Regions from separate parts of the Micromonospora sp. NBRC 110037 genome, predicted to be linked through region 2. Evidence: riboswitches for the same ligand, from Rfam matches in the RefSeq annotation. Region 2 holds a riboswitch; each other region holds the start of a gene.
What was found. A riboswitch is a leader RNA that binds a small molecule or an ion and turns the genes downstream of it on or off. The one in region 2 is predicted to bind cyclic di-AMP.

Region 1: another riboswitch for cyclic di-AMP. It lies ahead of A4R25_RS17890 (C39 family peptidase); the one in region 2 lies ahead of A4R25_RS27770 (hypothetical protein).
Region 3: another riboswitch for cyclic di-AMP. It lies ahead of A4R25_RS05570 (transglycosylase family protein); the one in region 2 lies ahead of A4R25_RS27770 (hypothetical protein).
Region 4: another riboswitch for cyclic di-AMP. It lies ahead of A4R25_RS22615 (NlpC/P60 family protein); the one in region 2 lies ahead of A4R25_RS27770 (hypothetical protein).

The regions. Positions count from the first base shown of each region.
Region 1 covers NZ_BBVA01000005.1:349,717-354,359, reverse strand. The annotation lists gene A4R25_RS17900 (CDP-glycerol glycerophosphotransferase family protein) at 1-110, shown strand, start outside; gene A4R25_RS17895 (alpha/beta fold hydrolase) at 119-865, opposite strand; gene A4R25_RS17890 (C39 family peptidase) at 1,111-1,944, opposite strand; cyclic di-AMP (ydaO/yuaA leader) riboswitch at 2,151-2,291, opposite strand; gene A4R25_RS17885 (hypothetical protein) at 2,592-3,356, opposite strand; gene A4R25_RS17880 (hypothetical protein) at 3,496-3,828, opposite strand; gene A4R25_RS17875 (acyltransferase) at 3,909-4,643, opposite strand, start outside.
Region 2 covers NZ_BBVA01000012.1:105,058-109,700, forward strand. The annotation lists gene A4R25_RS27750 (heavy-metal-associated domain-containing protein) at 1-91, opposite strand, end outside; gene A4R25_RS27755 (metal-sensitive transcriptional regulator) at 172-471, shown strand; gene A4R25_RS27760 (SHOCT domain-containing protein) at 597-806, shown strand; gene A4R25_RS27765 (YibE/F family protein) at 971-2,254, shown strand; cyclic di-AMP (ydaO/yuaA leader) riboswitch at 2,409-2,540, shown strand; gene A4R25_RS27770 (hypothetical protein) at 2,544-3,569, shown strand; gene A4R25_RS27775 (carbonic anhydrase) at 3,631-4,290, opposite strand; gene A4R25_RS27780 (MarR family winged helix-turn-helix transcriptional regulator) at 4,450-4,643, shown strand, end outside.
Region 3 covers NZ_BBVA01000002.1:1,453,388-1,458,030, reverse strand. The annotation lists gene A4R25_RS05580 (M4 family metallopeptidase) at 1-1,248, shown strand, start outside; gene A4R25_RS05575 (YbaB/EbfC family nucleoid-associated protein) at 1,344-1,793, opposite strand; gene A4R25_RS05570 (transglycosylase family protein) at 1,977-2,621, opposite strand; cyclic di-AMP (ydaO/yuaA leader) riboswitch at 2,620-2,765, opposite strand; gene A4R25_RS05565 (LLM class flavin-dependent oxidoreductase) at 2,938-4,500, shown strand; gene A4R25_RS05560 (helix-turn-helix domain-containing protein) at 4,547-4,643, shown strand, end outside.
Region 4 covers NZ_BBVA01000008.1:92,848-97,490, forward strand. The annotation lists gene A4R25_RS22600 (zinc metalloprotease) at 74-1,066, shown strand; gene A4R25_RS22605 (pyridoxamine 5'-phosphate oxidase family protein) at 1,139-1,684, opposite strand; gene dcd (dCTP deaminase) at 1,763-2,341, shown strand; gene A4R25_RS22615 (NlpC/P60 family protein) at 2,406-3,437, opposite strand; cyclic di-AMP (ydaO/yuaA leader) riboswitch at 3,451-3,588, opposite strand; gene A4R25_RS22620 (N-acetylmuramoyl-L-alanine amidase) at 3,827-4,643, shown strand, end outside.

The DNA.
Region 1 (4,643 bases), on a different contig from region 2:
GCTACCTGGGCGACTTCCCCGCCGACGCCTACGCCGAGGCGTTCCTCGCCGCCGCCCGCCGAGAGCTGGAGGCCGACTGGGCGGTCCCGGCGCAGCGCGCCGTCGTGTAGGCCCCGCTCTACAGGTACGCGTCGAGCAGGGCGAGCACGGCGGCCGGGTCCTCGACGTGCGCGTTGTGGCCCAGGCCGGGCAGGGTGGCCACCGGCACGCCCAGCTCCTTGAGCTGCGCGTCGCTCACCATCGGGTCCTGCTCGCCGCGGGCCAGCAGCACCGGCACGCCGGTCGCGGCCAGCTGGGCGGGCAGCCGAGGCTCGCCGACCGCGAACGCGGCCGGGTCCATCGCCAGCCGCCAGCGGCCGTCGACCCGCCGCAGCCCCGCCTCCACCACCGGGTGGTCCGGGGCGAACAGCCCGGCCAGCCCCGAGACGCGCAGGTAGCGGCGGGCCGCCTCGTCCCGGGTGGCGAACCAGGTGACCGGCCGGGCGGCCAGCTCGCTCGCCTTCGCCAGCTCGGCCGGGGACCAGACCGCCTTGATGCCGAGCCCCACCACCGCGTCCACCGGAAGAGCCCGCTGCCGGGCCGCGAGCGCCAGCGCCACCACCCCGCCGAGCGAGTGCCCGAGCAGCACCAGCCGGTCGTGCGGGCCCAGCCGGAGCGGACCGAGCCCGTCCGCGACGCGCTGGGCCAGGGCGTCGAACGAGTAGCCGTCGAGCGGCGGCGACCAGCCGTGGCCGGCCAGGTCGGGGGCGAGCCAGCGCCCGGGCCAGCGGCGCTCCAGCAGTGGCGCCCAGGGCAGCCACACCTCGCCGGTGGCGCCCATGCCGTGCAGGAGAATCAGGTGCCGGTCCCCCGTCGCATCGCCCATTGGCGCAGTCTGCCACCGCCCGCCCCGGACACGCGAGACCGAACCCGCCCCGCCCAAACCGCCCGCCCTCGCCCTCGCCGCCGATCTTGGAGTTGTGGTGCCTCCCATAGCGGGGCGAGCCGGGCATACCAGGCGCCACAAGTCCAAGATCGGCGCGCCGAGAGGGCGGCGGGCGAGGGGCGGGCGGGGACGGGGAAGGCCGGCGCCCCGGGACGGGGTGCCGGCCTTCGCAGGGTGCGGGGCGGTCAGGCGGAGTAGCCGCGGCTGGCGATCCAGTGCGCCAGGTCGATCGTGGTGAGCCAGTACGACGGCAGCGACGGGTCGGCCGAGTCGGCGATCCGGACGGTCCGGCCGTCGTCCTTGTAGCCGATCACCGCGACGTAGTGGCCGCCGGGGAACGAGTGCCAGCCGCCGTTGGTGTCGGTGGCGGTGCCGGCGACGTTCGCGACGACCCCCCGGCCGTTGCTGATCGCCTCGACCACGTCGGCCTGGAGCCGGTCCATCTGGGCCGGGCTGGCCGAGCCGGGAATCATCCGGGTCCGGTACGGGTTGCCCTTGACCTGCTGGTTGAGCACGCGCGTGGTGTCCTCGGCCGAGTTGGTGCCCATCTCGGTGGTGCCGAGCGGGCCGGCGAGGGCGTCCTGGCTGCGCTCGATGCCGGTGGCGCTGAGCGCGTTGCGCACGGCGGCCGGGCCGCAGTAGTAGTAGTTGATCTGCGCCTGGTAGTCGTAGTCCAGCGTCTTGCTCGACGGCGGCTTCGGCGCGGCCTTGGTGACGTCCGGGTCCGCCGCGGCCTTCTTCGCCGACGGGGAGGCGCTGGGCGACTTGCTGGGCTCGGCGCTCGGCGACGCCGGCGGGACGCCGATACGCGCCTCGCTGCGGCTGGCGGGCTCGCCGAGCCGTGCGCCGAGTTCGGCGACCGAGGCGGTGTTCTCCTGCTGGACCGGGGCGTCCTCACCGGCGGCGAGGGCGGTGCCGGCGCCGGCGGCCAGCACGAGCGCCGCGGCCGATCCGGCGATGATCTGGTACGGGCGTTCGGTGGCGATCCGCCGCAGCTGACGCTTCAGGTGGTGCTTCACGAAATCCTCCACGGGGGGCGTGATCGGCACACGCCGGCCCGGCACGTGGCGGGGTTCACACGTGCTGGCAGGCCGGATGGGCCGGGGGAACGGGTACGCCCGCGATGCCGGGCGCCCAGGGGCGGTTTGCCGGTCGCGTCAGGCGAGCGCGGGTACCGCGGAGCCGTGGAGGCGGGGGGACGATCGAGGGGTGGGCACGAGGATGGGACTCCTTCCGTGGCCGCCGACCGGGTTAGCTGACGGATTCGGGCGGGAAGTACGCCCTACCGCGGCAGTGGCCGCGGATTCACCCCGATGGTGCTCATGGTTCCCCGGTTCGTGATGACACGATTAGGCGGGTCGGCGCGGCGTCGCCTTCTGCGATCGGGTACCGCACCGGACGCGCCGACACTACCGGCGGGTACTGCCCCTGCCAAGCGCTCCCACCTGCGTAAACATGATCCCCGGTAACGGATTTCGGAACAGCCGGTTACTCACTTCACTCAATGGGACAAGCGGTGGTGACGGCGCCCGGGAGGCGAAAAGGGGACAGACGGCGGGCGCGTGACCGGCAATGGCGCGGCTCATTGGCCTGTTCTGCGCTCCACGCCCGTTTCGGCGCCGGGGGTGAGCCGGCTCACCACATTCCGGGTAACAATTCGGTCGCCTCAGCCGACCCGGGCCGGACGCCAGCGGGCGTTGCGGACGGACGCGCCGACCGGCAGGGGGATCGTCGCCACGCCGCGGGACACCGGGGCGGGCCGCACCGCCAGGGTGGCCGCGTACGCCTCGGCGGCGAGCGTACGGGCGGCCTCGGCGGCCAGTTCGGCGTCCCGCCACGCCTGCCGCTCCCGCTCGGCGGCGCTCTCCCAGCCGGTCCGGCGCCGGTCCCGTACGGCCCGGGCCAGCACGATCTCCTGCTCGGCCGGGTGCCGGCGCGGGTCCCACCCGTTGCGGCGCGCCAGCACGTCGGCGAGTTGCCGGGCGGACAGGTCGCCGCGCCAGTGCGCCGTCATGGCGGCGTGGTGCAGCCAGCGCTCCCGGGCCGCGTACTCCGCCGGGGTGCGCGGGGTGCGCGGGGCGGCCAGCGCGGCGGCCCCGGCCAGGCGGCGGGCGGCGCTGTCCGCCTCGTCGTACGCGGTCCAGGCGCGTTCCGCCTCGTCCTGCGCGGCCAGCCACCGTTCCCGGCGGCGACGGGCCGTCTGGGCGGCCCCGGCGGCGGCCACCGCCACCTCCTCGGCGTACCGGACGAGGTCGTCGCGGCGCGCGGCGTCCTGGTCCACCGGATCGGCGGCTACCTCGGCGACGCCGTCGCGCTCGGGCCGGGCCACCAGCGCGGCGAGCAGGCCGAACGCGAGCAGCATCAGGAAGGACCAGATGGCGGCGGCCTCGGGGACCGCGGTGAGGAAGTGGTAGAGAGCGGTCTGCGACATGGTCGGCACCTCACGGGAAGAACCTGGCGGGAGACTCCGCACGGCCGGTCGGGGCGCGGCGCGGGGGCGCCGGGCCGGCGAAGGGCGGGTGCGGGATGACGTTCGGTGGGTGCGGTGACGGGCGCGGCCCGTGGGCGGATCAGCGGGCGGGCGGGGCCCGCAGGCCGACCGGCGCGGTGATCCGGCCGGCCGGGACCGGCTGCGGGTCGTTCGGGAGCGTGTCGGTGGCCCGTGCGGCGGGCGCGGGTGCGCCGTCGGGACGGGCCTGCCGCTCGGCGGCGCGGTCGGATTCCGGTCGCGGGGCGGTCGGCGTGCTCACGTACGCCGGGCCGGCTGGCGCGGCCGGGGCGGCGGCGGCCGGCAGCGTGGCCGCGCCGAACGAACAGGCGACGACCACGGCGAGACTGGCGAGCATCCGGGCGGTCCAGCGCGCCACCCACCACACGGGGCAGGTGAGCGCGATCGGAAGCACGGGTACAAATTACCGCCGAACCCCCAGTGACGCACCGCCGCACGGCGTGTCGCGGACCGACCGGCCGTCGTGTGCGCGTGTCAGTCCGGGCTACGCCGCCCGGCGTACTCGATGTCCTCGGCCGGACCGGAGACGGACCGCGCGCCGCAGTCGGCGGCCGCGCCCTCGGCGGGCCCGCGCGGAGCCGGCACGGCCGGTGCGCGCGACGCCGCGCGGGCCCGGCGGGTCGGGCCGAGCAGGCGCATCATCGGCACCTCCACCCAGCGGTGCAGCGCGGCGGCCAGCGCGAGCGTGAGCAGCAGGAAGCCGAGCACCGCCAGCGGCCCCCGCCAGCCGGGCAGGCCGGTCCCCCAGTCCCCGGTCAGCCGCAGCACGGTGACCATGACCAGCACGTGCACCAGGTAGAAGGCGAACGAGACCTCACCGAGCCAGATCATCGGCCGGGACCGCCAGGGGGTGGGCCGGCCGCGCACGTCGGCGTCCGCCGCCGCGGCGATGACCAGCAGGTACGCCACGGCGAGCAGCGCCGCCCAGAACTCGGCCGGGATCCACAGCGCGGCGACCACCCAGGTGGTGACGAACAGGCCGGTGGCGACCGCGAGGTTCGGTCCGCGCCAGCGGTGGCGGCGCATCAGCTCGGCGGCGGCCACCCCCATCCAGAACTCCAGCGACCGGGTCACCGGGAAGATCTGGGTGAACCACCACCGCTGCTCCTCCGGCACGAGCTGCTGGCCCGGCCACAGCGCCAGGATGAGCAGCGGCGCCGCGACCAGCACGGTCCGGAGCACCCCGGTACGGGCCCGGCGCAGCCACGG
Region 2 (4,643 bases):
CGGTGACGCCCGGAAGCGCGCTCAGCTCGGTGCTCACCGAGTTGACGCAGTGGCCGCAGGTCATGCCGCTCACCTGGTAGGTGCTCTCCATGTCGCCCTCCGATCTCATACCCCCTGGGGGTACAGCCGGAACGTTAGCATACCCCCGAGGGGTACGCTATCCTCGTTCTCATGACCGCTCCGTCCAGCCCGACCCGGGGCTACACCGCCAGCAAGGACCAGCTCCTCGCCCGGCTCCGCCGGATCGAGGGTCAGGTCCGTGGCATCGAGAAGATGGTCGAGGACGACCGTTACTGCATCGACGTGCTGACCCAGATCTCGGCCATCCAGGCGGCGCTGGACAAGGTCGGCCTCGGCCTGCTCGACGGGCACGCGCGGCACTGCATGCACGAGGGCGCCGCCGAGGGCCGGGCCGACGAGATGGCGACCGAGATGATGGCCGCCGTCGGCCGCCTGATGAAGCGCGGCTGAACGGGACCTCCGCCCCTCCGAGCAGGGCACATCGACCCGCGCCGACGCGCCCGTGCGGCCGTACCGTCGAAGTGGCGGGCAGGCCGGCCCCGGCGGACCCGCGGTGACGGACGGAGGGCGGCCCGATGATGTGGCAGAGCCCGATGATGGGCTGGATGTGGATCTGGTCCCTGGCGGTGCTGGCGGTGCTGGCAGGGCTCCTCTGGCTGGCCGTGCGGTGGACCGGCCCGCAGCGGTCCGGGCCGACGGCGGCCCGGCGCATCCTCGACGAGCGGTACGCCCGCGGCGAGATCGACGAGGACGAGTACCGGCGACGCCGGGCCGGACTGGCCTGACCCGCGCGGGGCGCGCGTCACCGGTCACGGTGTCCGGGAGCACCCAGCCGGGCTGCCTACCATGTCGGGGCGACGACCCGGACGTGGTCGACACGTCCGCGCCGGCCCGGTGACCAGACCGGTCCGGCGGACCAGGCGTCGCCGCGACCGTTGGGAGAGACGCCTTGGGTGCCGACCACACCCGCCCCGCACCGCCCACGCCACCGGGCGTACGGCGGCTGCTCGTCGCCGTGGTGGTGCCGCTGTTCGCGCTCACCGTGATCGCCGCGCTGGTGCTCTGGCCCCGGCAGGACCGGGAGCCGGTCGGCGGCGCGGACGTCCCCCGCTACCACGGCACCGTGACCCGGGTGGTCACCGAACCCTGCCCGCCGACGCCGGAGGCCCCGGAGGGCGCGGGCGGCCCCTGCGGCACCGCGACCGTCGCCGCCGAGCAGGGCCCGGACGCGGGACGGCAGGTCGAGACGCCGCTCCCGGCCGGACCGGGCGCGCCCCGGGTCGAGGTCGGCGACAAGATCGTCCTGGTCGAGCTGATCGACCCGGCCGACCCTTCGATGAAGTCCTACAACATCGCCGAGCACCAGCGCGGCACACCGCTGATCTGGCTGCTGGTGCTCTTCGCCGCCGCGATCGTGGCGTTCGGCCGCTGGCGCGGGCTCGCCGCGCTCGGCGGCTTGGCGGCCAGCTTCGCCATCCTGCTCGGCTTCGTGCTGCCCGGCATCGGTGGCGGCCAGCCGCCGCTGCTGGTGGCGATCGTGGGCGCCGCGTTGATCATGTTCGTGGTGCTCTACCTGACGCACGGGATCACCGCGCAGACGTCGGTGGCGGTGCTCGGCACGCTCGGCAGCCTGGTGATCACCGGCGTGCTCGGCCTGCTCGCCACGTCCGCCACCCACCTGACCGGCTTCGGCAGCGAGGACGCCACCACCCTGTCCATGTTCCAGGGCGACGTGGACCTGCACGGACTGCTGCTGGCGGGCATCATCATCGGCTCGCTGGGCGTGCTGGACGACGTCACCGTCACCCAGGCGGCCACCGTCACCGAACTCGCGCACGCCAACCCGGGGCTGTCCCGGCGGCAGCTCTACCGGGCGGCGACCCGCGTCGGCCGGGCCCACATCGCGTCCACCGTCAACACCATCGTGCTGGCGTACGCGGGCGCGTCGCTGCCACTGCTGCTCCTGCTGGTCGCCGACTCCCGCCCGGTGAGCCAGATCCTCACCAGCGAGTTCCTCGCCCAGGAGATCGTCCGCAGCGCGGTGGCCACGCTCGGCCTGATCGCCGCCGTACCGCTGACGACCGCACTGGCCGCGATCGTGACCACCGCCGGACGGCGCGCGCCCGGTCCGGAGCCGGCGTCGCCCGTACCCCCGCCGCCCCGTCCGCCGGCCGGACGCGACGACGCGCTGGAGGCGCTCGGCGGCGGAAAGAGTACGGAGGCGACATGGTGACACTCCGCACGGTGACCATCGATTTCAAACGCGACGCTGGTCACGGTGCGCCACGGCGAAATCTCGCTATTGGTCGGCTTCCGGACGTAGATCCGCAGGAGTGCTGTCGGGTAACCTCGCTGCCGGTCACCGCCGAAGGCGCGCACCGGCGCCAGCGGTGCCGCCGCCCAATCGCCTGCGGGCGAGCCGGGGAACCAGGTACATGGGGTGAATCCGCGCGAGCGGTAGGGGCCACTTCCGTCCCGAACCCGTCAGCTAACCCGGTCGGCGGCCGACGGAAGGGAACACTGTGACGCCACCCCTGCGCCGCTGGCTGACACCCCTGGTGGCCGTGCTGGCCTCGCTGGCAGTGCTGGCCGGGCCGAACTCGGCGACGGCGGCCCCCGCCGCGGCGGCCCCGAAGCCGTCCGGGCACGAGGAGGACGGCGAACCACCGCTCATCACCGAGGCGATCGACAGCGCCAACCGGAACTTCCTCCAGGCGAAGGCGAAGCTGGCCAAGTCGCAGGACCGCCAGCGGCGGCTGGCCGCCGAGGTACAGGCGGCACAGGCCGAACTCGAGGCGCTCAGCCCGCAGGTCAACCAGCTCGCCGCCCAGTCCTACCGGACCGGCCGGATGGGCGCGATGGCGATGCTGCTGGAGAGCAACTCGCCCGACTCGTTCGTCCGCCGCGTCAACGCCCTGGACGAGCTGAACCTCCTCAACGCGCAGCGCCTGGCCGCCATCAACGCGGTCAAGAACCGCGCCGAGACGGCCAAGATCGCGCTCGACGCCGAGGTGCGCGAGCAGGAGAAGCAGAAGAACGCGATGGAGCGCGAGAAGGTGCAGGCCGAACGCGCCCTCAAGCTCGTCGGCGGCCTCGGCTTCACCGGCGGCCTGGTCGACGCCACCTCACCGGTCGCCAAGATCGGCCCCGGCCGCACCGCCGACGGCGGCTGGAAGGCCGAGTCGTGCAGCGAGAACGACCCGACCACCTCGGGCTGCATCACGCCGCGGACGCTGCACGCCTACAAGGAGGTCCGGCGCGCCGGCTACACGCGCTTCGTGGGCTGTTACCGGCCGGGCGGGCCGTGGGAGCACCCCAAGGGCAAGGCGTGCGACTGGTCGCTGCAGAACAGCGGCTTCTCACCCTGGCACAACAACGACACCCGCAAGTACGGCAACGACGTGGCCGCCTTCCTCATCCGCAACGCCGACCGGCTGGGCATCTACTACGTGATCTGGAACCGGCAGATCTGGTTCCCGGCCACCGGCTGGAGGTCGTACAGCGGGCCGTCGAACCACACCGACCACGTCCACATGTCGATGCTCTGACCTGGACGCAGCAAGAAGGGGCCGCCCCCGTGGGCGGCCCCTTCGTCGTCCGGCGCTCCGGTCAGCCGGCCAGCGCCGCGTCCGCGTCCGCCGGCGACGAGGGAGCGGGCAGTGACGCCGGGACCTGCGCCACTGTCCGCACCTCGCCGCCGGAGAGCCGGTACGACATCCCCGCCACCGTGCACCGGCCCGCCGCGACCCGCTCGGCCAGCACGGAGGACCGGGCCAGCAGCGTCTCCACGGTCTGCGCGATGTGGACGTCGATGATGCCGTCGAGGTCGTCGATGCCCTGCCGGGCGGCGCGCAGCAGGCTGGGCGAGACCGCGTCCACCACCGCTCCCAGGTGCCCGGCCGGAGCGGCGCCGGTCCGGACCCCCTCCCGGGCGGCCTGGACCGCGCCGCAGGAGTCGTGCCCGAGCACCACCACGAGCGGCGTGCCCAGCACGGTGACCGCGTACTCGACGCTGCCGAGCACCTCGGGCCCGGCGGTGTGCCCGGCGGTACGCACCACGAAGAGGTCACCGAGACCCCGATCGAAGATGATCTCCGCGGCGAGCCGCGAGTCGGAGCAGCCGACGATCACCGCGAAGGGGTGCTGGCCGTCGGCCACCGCCGCCCGGTGCCCGGCGTCCTGATTCGGATGCTGCGGCACACCGGTGACGAACCGGTGGTTGCCGGCACGCAGCTCGGCGAGCGCCTGCTCCGGGCTTCTCGGCGTCATCTGCCTCACCTCGTCTACCTGCGGAACGACCAGGCCGGACGGCCTCGCGACTTCACGGTCACACGGCGTCAGGGGCACGTCAAGATTCGTGATACGCATTTCATACTTTCCCGTGCCGGCCCGCGTCCGATTCGGGTCGGCAGCGTCGATGGCCATAGCATGGCCACCATGGCGACGACACCAGGTGAGGACGGGAGCCGCCGCAACTGGACCTTCCTCACCAATCACGGACATGTGCTGCTGGCGATCGCGCGCAACCCCACGGCGCGGCTGCGGGACGTGGCCGACGAGGTGGGCGTCACCGAGCGGGCGGCCCAGGCCATCGTCGCAGACCTGGAAGCCGGGGGATACCT
Region 3 (4,643 bases), on a different contig from region 2:
CAGACCGAGCACAAGATGCTCGCCCAGTGGCTGGGCCGCAACGGCGCCAACGGCAACGGCGGCTACTGGCCGATCCGGGTGGGCCTCAACGACCAGAACGCCTACTACGACGGCAGCCAGGTGCAGATCGGCAAGAACACCGCCGGTCAGTGGATCGGCTCGCTGGACGTGGTGGCGCACGAGATCGGCCACGGCATCGACGACAACACCCCCGGCGGCATCTCCGGCGGCGGCACGCAGGAGTTCGTGGCGGACACGTTCGGCGCGGCCACCGAGTGGTTCGCCAACGAGCCGTCCAGCTACGACGCGCCGGACTTCCTGGTCGGCGAGAAGATCAACCTGGTCGGCTCCGGCCCGATCCGCAACATGTACAACCCGTCGGCGCTCGGCGACCCGAACTGCTACTCCAGCAGCATCCCGTCGACCGAGGTGCACGCCGCGGCCGGGCCCGGCAACCACTGGTTCTACCTGCTGGCCAACGGCAGCAGCCCGACCAACGGGCAGCCGTCCAGCTCGACCTGCAACAGCAGCAGCGTGAGCGGACTGGGCATCCAGAAGGCCATCAAGATCATGTACAACGCCATGCTGCTGAAGACGTCGTCCTCGTCCTACCTGAAGTACCGCGTCTGGACGTTGCAGGCGGCGAAGAACCTCTACCCGAGCAGCTGCACCGAGTTCAACGCGGTCAAGGCGGCCTGGGCGGCGGTCAGCGTACCGGCCCAGTCGGGTGAGCCGACCTGCGCCGGCGGCACCCCGACGCCCACGCCGACCGCCACCACCACCCCGCCGTCGGGCGGCTGCTCCGGCAACAAGCTCGCCAACCCCGGCTTCGAGTCGGGCAACGTGAGCTGGACCGCCTCGTCCGGCGTCATCACCACCGACAGCGGCCAGGCCGCGCACGGCGGCTCGTACAAGGCGTGGCTGGACGGGTACGGCTCGTCGCACACCGACACGCTCAGTCAGTCGGTGACGATCCCGGCCGGATGCCGCGCGACGTTCAGCTTCTGGCTGCACATCGACAGCGCGGAGACGACCACCGGCACCGCGTACGACAAGCTCACCGTCAAGGCCGGCAGCACCACGCTGGCCACCTACTCCAACCTGAACAAGGCCACCGGCTACGTGCAGCGGTCCTTCGACATCTCGTCGCTCGCAGGCACCACGGCGACCATCTCGTTCAGCGGCGTGGAGGACAGCTCACTGCAGACGTCCTTCGTCGTCGACGACACCGCGGTCACCCTGAGCTGACCGTGGCGTAGCGCGGCCGGTCGTCGTCCTCCCGGCGGCCGGCCGCCTCGTCGTGCCGGGCGGTGCCGCGTCGCGCCTGGCCGCGTGCGGTCGGGTCAGGCCGGACGCCCGGCCTGGGACGCCGTGCCGCGGTCGCGGTGGATCCGCGCGGCCGCCTCGTGCATCGCGCGACCGAACAGCTCGGCCTGGTCACCCATGCTGCCGAGCCGGGCGGCGAGCGCGTCGGCGTCGGCCCGCGCCGACGCGCTGACCCGGGCGTCCAGCTCGGACAGCGCGGCGTTGGCGGCGGCGGTGACATGTCCGCAGAGGACGTCGAGGGGCTCGCCGGCCAAGTCCGGGTCGATCGTCACGGAATCCAGCCGGCCACCCTGAACGGCGACCGCGCGGACCCGGCCGTCGGCTGCGGTGCCCTCGGCGCGCAGCAGGTCGCCCGGCTCGCCGTCGGCGTGCTCCGAGGCCCGGGAGCGCATCGCGGTGAGCGCCTGCTGCGTGCGGGTCAGCAGTTCGTCGATGCTCGCGGCCGCCGAGAACGGATCGTTGGTCATTTCCGCGCTTTCTTCACGTCTGAGCCGATCATCGTGACCCTAGCAACCGGCTCCGACGAATCGCGGTCAGCGGCCGTCACGGGTGGCGTCCGGTGCCGCGAGCAGGCCGGACACCGGCGGCGCGGCGTGTCGCGGACGGCCGGACGCCCGGCCGGAGCGAACCGGCCGGGCGTCCGGACCAGATCAGCGCAGACGGAGCCGCTGACCGGGGAAGATCAGGCCGGGGTCGTCGCCGACCACTGCCCGGTTGCGCTCGTGCAGGGCACGCCAGCCACCGTCGACCCGCTGCGCCACGGCGATCTCCGACAGCGTGTCCCCGCGCCGGACCACGTACGTCCCGGCCGACGGCTGCGGCGCCGCAGTCGTCGCGGCCCGCTCCGGCGCGGTCTTGCGCGTGGCGGCCCGCTTCGGGGCGGACTTCTTCGAGGTGGCCTTCTTCGGGGCCGCCCGCTCGGACCGGGTCGCCGCGGCGTTCGCCGAGCCGCCCTTCTTGCCGCAGACCGGCCACGCGCCGATGCCCTGGCCGCGCAACACCTTCTCCGCGACGGCGATCTGCTCGGACCGGCTGGCCAGGTCGGCGCGGGCGGCGTACTTCTGGCCGCCGTAGCCGTTCCAGGTGGCGCGGGAGAACTGGAGCCCGCCGTAGTAGCCGTTGCCGGTGTTGATCTTCCAGTTGCCGCCGGACTCGCAGCGCGCGACCGCGTCCCAGTTGACGCCCGCGCTGGCCGGAGCGGCCGGGCCGAACAGGCTCGCGGCGCCGACGACGGCGCCGGTCACCACCGCACCGAGAGCGGTACGGCGGCTTCGGGCCGAGTATGCAGTTGCCATGTGGATTCCTCCACGCCGACGAGGTGAGCTGTCGGGTTCGGGCCGAGGAGCCCGGCCGCCGGTGGCGGCTTCACCCCGAGGTGACGATGCACCGTGGAACGTGTGGTTCCCCCGCTCCCGCACGAGGTTCGGTTACCGGGGCCGGCGGCGGGATTTGGCGTTTCCGGCCCGCGGTGCCCGCGAATGCGGGCGAAACCGACGCTAAGGACGGTTTGCGACGATCGTCCACTTCTTGTGACGGTGTTCACCCGGCCGGGCTACCACCTGTGGAGCTACCGTGGCAGGGCCGAGCAAGATCACGGGAGGGGCGGGACGGATGACCGATCACGGACACGAGCTCACCTTCGGCGGCTTCATCACGCCCGCCGCCGGGCAACCCGACCAGGTGGTGGCGCTGGCCACGCTCTGCGAACAGGTCGGGCTGGACCTGGTCACGTTCCAGGACCACCCGTACCAGCCGGGCTTCCTGGACACCTGGACGCTGATGTCCTACGTGGCCGCCGTCACCGAGCGCATCCGCCTGGCCGGCAACGTGCTCAACCTGCCGCTGCGCCAGCCGGTGGTGCTGGCCCGCAGCGTGGCCAGCCTGGACCTGCTCACCGGCGGCCGGGTCGAGATGGGACTCGGCGCGGGCGCGTTCTGGGACGCGATCGAGGCGACGGGCGGGCGGCGCCTGTCCCCCGGCGCGGCGGTCGAGGCCCTGGACGAGGCGATCCGGGTGATCCGCGAGGTCTGGGACACCGACCGCCGCGGCATGATCCGCGTCGACGGCGAGCACTACCGGGTGGTCGGCGCCAAGCGCGGTCCGGCGCCCGCGCATCGGGTGGGCATCTGGGTCGGCGCGTACAAGCCGCGCATGCTGCGCCTGGTCGGCCGCGCCGCGGACGGCTGGCTGCCCTCCCTGTCCTACCTGCCCAAGGGCCCCGACGAGCTGCCCGCCCTGAACGCGCTCGTGGACGAGGGCGCCGAGGCTGCCGGGCGCGACCCGGCCGAGATCCGCCGCATGCTCAACGTGACCGGCACGTTCGCGCGCTCGTCGGCCGGCTTCCTGGCCGGCCCGCCGGAGCAGTGGGTGGAGGAGCTGGCCGGGCTCACGCTGGAGCACGGCGTCACCACGTTCATCCTCGGCAGCGACGAGCCGCGCGCGATCCAGATCTTCGCCCAGGAGGTAGCGCCGGCGGTCCGCGAGCTCGTCGCCGCCGAGCGCACCGCGCCCGGCAGCGGGGCCCGCGCGGTCGCCGACGACACGGCCGCCACCGGCGGCGCGGCCACGCTGGCGGTCACCCCCACCCCCGACCCGGGGGTACGTCTGAGCGCGCGCCGCCCCTGGGACGAGTCGACCCGGCCGACCGCCCCGCCGCCTCCGGCCGGCCAGGTCTACCCACCCCGGGGGCAGGCCGCCGGGCAGCACCTGGTGGACGTGCACGACCACCTGCGCCAGGAGCTGGCCCAGGTGCGCGACCTGCTGGAACAGGTCAAGCGGGGCGCCGTCTCGCCGGGCCGGGCGCGGGCGGCGCTCAACGAGATGACCATGCGGCAGAACAACTGGACGCTCGGGGCGTACTGCGCGGCCTACTGCACCATGGTCACCCAGCACCACGGGCTGGAGGACGCCTCGATCTTCCCGCACCTGCGCCGCTCCGAGGCCGGGCTGGCGGCCGTGCTCGACCGCCTCGAGGAGGAACACGTGGTGATCCACGGGGTGGTGGAGGGCGTCGACCGGGCGCTCGTGGAACTGGTCCACCGGCCCGGCGACTTCACGCAGCTCCAGGAGGCGGTGGACCTGCTCACCGACACGCTGCTGTCGCACCTGTCGTACGAGGAGCACCAGATCGTCGAGCCGCTGGCCCGGCACGGCTTCTTCCCCGGCCAGCTGTGAGGTAGCTGACTTTTGATTTCCTAAGTCAGGGGGTACCGTCGAAGCCATGACGGACCTCCTTGCCCAGCGTGACTCCTGGTCCACCGCCAACTGCTCGATCGCCCGGGCGCTGGAGGTGGTCGGCAACCGCACCACGCTGCTCC
Region 4 (4,643 bases), on a different contig from region 2:
ATGTAACGTCTGCCCCACGTTTCCGCACCGGCGTGACACACCCCCTGGCACGCCGTCAGAAAGAGGTGGGCCCATGGGACTCCGTCCCAACCTGCTGACCCGGCGTACCGCCGGTGTCGCGACGTCGACCCTCGCGCTGCTGCTCAGCACCGCCGCCGTCGGCGTCGTTCCCGCTGCTTCGGCCTTCTCGGCCGCCCCGGCCGGCGTCTGCGCCGAGCCTGCTGACGCCCACGCCGACGAGCACGCGAACGCTCGCGTCGCGAAGGGCGGCAACGCCAAGCTCGACCCCAACCACCTGACCGCCAAGCAGGTCCAGGACCGGGAGGCCGACCTCGCCGCCGCGCAGCGCGAGCGGGCCAACTTCCGGACCGGCGCGGTCACCCCGCTGGCCACCGTGACGATCCCGGTCGTCGTGCACGTCATCCAGGAGAACAGCACCCGGGCCGGCGGCAACATCACCGACTCGATGATCAACCAGCAGATCACCGTGCTGAACCAGTCGTACGCGGGCTCGACCGGCGGCGCCGCCACCGCCTTCGGCTTCCAGCTCACGAAGATCAACCGGGTGACCAACCCGTCGTGGTACCCGATCGTGCAGGGCTCCTCCGCCGAGCGCTCGATGAAGACCTCGCTGCGTGAGGGCGGCAAGAACACGCTGAACATCTACCTCGGCGAGCTGAGCGACAGCCTGCTGGGCTGGGCGACGTTCCCGAAGCGGACGCTGGACAAGATGGACGGCGTGGTCGTGCTCAACGAGTCGCTGCCCGGCGGCACCGCCACCAACTACAACCAGGGTGACACCGGCACCCACGAGGTCGGCCACTGGCTGAACCTCTACCACACCTTCCAGGGCGGCTGCTCCGGCTCGGGCGACAGCGTCTCCGACACCCCGGCCGAGGCGTCCCCGGCGTACCAGTGCCCGACCGGCCGCGACACCTGCTCGACCGCCGGCAAGGACCCGATCACCAACTTCATGGACTACACGTACGACTCCTGCATGTACCAGTTCACCGCCGGCCAGGCGAGCCGCATGCTCACCGCGTGGAACGCCTACCGCGCAGCCTGACCGCCTCGTACCGCGTACCGGTGCCGGCCCTGTCCTCGGACGGGGCCGGCACCGCTCGTTTCGGGGTCGGGGTCAGGCGGCCGGGCGGCGGGTGTCGAAGCCGTGCCGGCCGCGCCGGCCCTCCGCGCCCACCGGCTCACGCCGGGCCGGTTCGGCCCCGAGCGGGTCGAGCCACACCCGCACCTGCGGCGGAGCGGCGCCGGGCTGGGCGACAGGGTCGCGCCGGGTCAGCATCGCCGCCTCGACTGTGAACTCGAACAGCCGCCAGTCACCATGTGGCGACGCGCGGGCGATCCGGGCCAGCCGCGTCACGGTGGCCGGGTCGGTCACCGGCCGCGCGCGCCCCGCGACGTACGCCTCGTCGTCGCTCTCCTCGGGCGGGAACGAGTGCAGCGCGTAGCGGCCGTCGCGTTCGAGGTCGCGGCGCTTCGGCGAGTCGATGACGAAGCACCATAGGCCGTCGTCGGTGAACACCGGGGAGACCGGGTGGACGCGGGGGCCGCCGTCGGCGCGGACCGTGGCGAGGTAGCCGAAGCCCGGCCCGTACTGCTGCATCAGGAGGCGGATCTCGCCGGCGAGGCGGGGCTCGTCGGCGGCGAATTCGGACCAGGAAGCCATGCGGACATCCTATCGAACACGTGTACGAAGAAGTAGTGCGACACGCAGGTCACCCATACCGGTCGCTATGGTGTTCCGATGCTGCTCTCCGACCGCGACCTGATCTCCGAGATCAAGGCCGGCACGCTCGCGCTGGAGCCCTTCGAGCCCACGCTGGTGCAGCCGTCGAGCATCGACGTACGCCTGGACCGGCTCTTCCGGGTCTTCAACAACCACCTCTACACACACATCGACCCGTCGGTCCAGCAGGACGACCTCACCTCGATGGTGGAGGTGCCCGAGGGCCAGCCGTTCGTGCTGCACCCGGGCGAGTTCGTGCTCGCCTCCACGCTTGAGGTGATCTCGCTGGGCGACCAGCTCGCGGGCCGGCTCGAGGGCAAGTCGAGCCTGGGGCGGCTGGGGCTGCTGACCCACTCGACAGCCGGCTTCATCGACCCCGGCTTCTCCGGCCACGTCACGCTGGAGCTGTCGAACGTGGCGAACCTGCCGATCACGCTCTGGCCCGGCATGAAGATCGGCCAGCTCTGCATCTTCCGGCTCTCCTCGCCGGCCGAGCACCCGTACGGCTCGGCCGTCTACGGCTCGCGTTACCAGGGGCAGCGCGGCCCGACGCCGAGCCGGTCCTGGCAGAGCTGGCGCACCTGGCCGACGCGCTGACGCCGCCCGCAGTTGTTAAGAAGGGCCCCCTCCTCTACCGGAGGCGTTAAGAGGGGGCCCTTCCTTACACGCGGCCGTAGCTGTTGATGTCGCCGTCGTCGACCCGCTTCATCGTGATGGGCTTGCCGGACTGGGAGGCGTGCACCACCCAGCCGTCGCCCACGTACATCGCCACGTGGTGCAGGTCGCTGTAGTAGAAGACGAGGTCGCCGGCGCGCAGCTCGGCCCGGCTGATGCGCTTCGTCACGCCGTGCTGCTGGCGTGCGCTGTGCGGCAGTGAGACGCCGCCCTTGGCCCAGGCCGCCATGGTGAGGCCCGAGCAGTCGAAGTGGTCCGGGCCGGCGGCGCCCCAGACGTAGATCTTGCCGATCTGGGCGCAGGCGAACTTCACCGCCGCTCCGGCCGGGCCGGCGGGATAGCCGGCCGGGCAGGGCGCCGGGCGCAGCGGGCCGCCGCCGCCCTTGCCGTACACCTTGAGCCGCAGCTTCTCCAGCTTGGCGATCTCGGCGTCGATCTGCTTCTTCTTCGCCGCGAGCTGGGCCTCGGTGCGCGCCAGGCCGGCGATCATCTCGTCCAGCGGCTTCTTCTTCGCCGCCAGCTCGTCGCGCAGCGCGGCGACCGAGCGCACCTGCTCGTGCTGGCGGTGCGCGAAGCGGTCGAGCAGCTCCAGGCCGTCGACCAGGTCACCGGGTGAGCGGCTGCCGAGCAGCGCGTTGACCGTGGAGAGGTTGTCGGCCTTGTAGGCGTCGGCGGCGAGGCCGCCGACCTGGCCGAGCGCGGCGTCCACCCGGGCTTGCAGGGGTGCGATCTGCCGGCCGAGCGCGTCGGCCTGCCTGCGCCGCGCGGCGAGCTGCTCGCGTACGTCGTTGACCTGCTCGATGACCGGTTCGAGCTTGTTCCAGTCGCGGTCGATCTGGGCCTCGATCTCGGCGACCGAGGGTTCGGCGTGTGCCGCAGTGGCGCCGCCGGTCAGTACGACGGCGGTGCCGACCAGTGCGGCGAGGGCGGTGGTGAAGCGGGACCAGCGGGAACGCGGCGCGACGCTGGACCGGTCGACCGACCGGTTCGACGACGGCCGCGGGGCATGGAGTGCCACCGGGCGTCCGTACTCCTTCTTCCGTACCGCCTACCGGGTTAGCTGACGGATTCGGGCGGGAAGGGAGCCGCCCTACCGCAGCAGTGCTGCGGATTCACCCCAGGTACCTGGTTCCCCGGCTCGCCCGGAGGCGACTCGGCGGTGTCGGACCGTCACCGACCGGGTTGGACGATGAGACGTGCGGCCGACGATTCACCAGAGTAGGGACCACCGTTATCGATCCGCAACTTCCAGCGCCGTGACACTCCGTACGCAATCCAGCGCCACACCGCGCACGGAGGTGAAATTTTCTTTCACGACTGATTACTTACTGGAAAGGTATTGACCATCGCGGGTGTGCGGAGTGAGGGTGGAAACGCAGTGACCCCCATCCCTGTCCAGGAGGTTCGATGCACCTCTCCGCCCCGCCGTCGGGCAGACGGATACTGCTCGCCGCCGCCGTGGCCACGGCCACCGCGCTGGCGACCACCGGCCCGGTTACCGCCGCGCCGGACACGTCCGCGCCCGCGAGCGACCGGCAACAACAATACGCCGCCGCCGCGGCCGAGTACGGCGTGCCCCAGAACGTGCTGCTCGGTGTCTCCTATCTGGAGTCCCGCTGGGACACCCACCCGGGTCAGCCCAGCACCAGCGGCGGCTACGGCCCGATGCACCTGACCGACGCCGCGCACATCCTCGCCACGCCGGGCAGCGCCCACGTCGACGAGGACGAGGACCCGCGCGGCGACGACTCCCGGCCGCTGAAGCTCGACCCGGCCACCGCCGCCGCGCCGACGCGGGAGACGCCGCTGCCGAGCGCCTCGCTCCAGACGCTCGACGCGGCCGCCGCGCTCACCGGGCTGGACGCGGGGACGCTGCGCACCGACCCGGCCGCGAACATCCGCGGCGGCGCGGCGCTGCTGTCGTCGTACCAGAAGGCTCTGGGCGGGCCGGTCGGCGCCGGCACCGACCCGGCGGCCTGGTACGCCGCGGTGGCCCGCTACTCCGGCGCGGACACCGCCGACGCGGCGGCGGCCTTCGCCGACGAGGTCTACGACCAGCTCGGCCAGGGCGCCACCCGGACCACCGACGACGGCCAGCGGGTCACGCTCGCCGCCACCGCCGCGAAGCCGGACCGCTCCCGGCTGGCCCGCCTCGGCCTGCGCACCGCGCAGCGGCCGGACGGACTGGAGTGCCCGGTCCGGCTGGCCTGCGAGTGGATTCCCG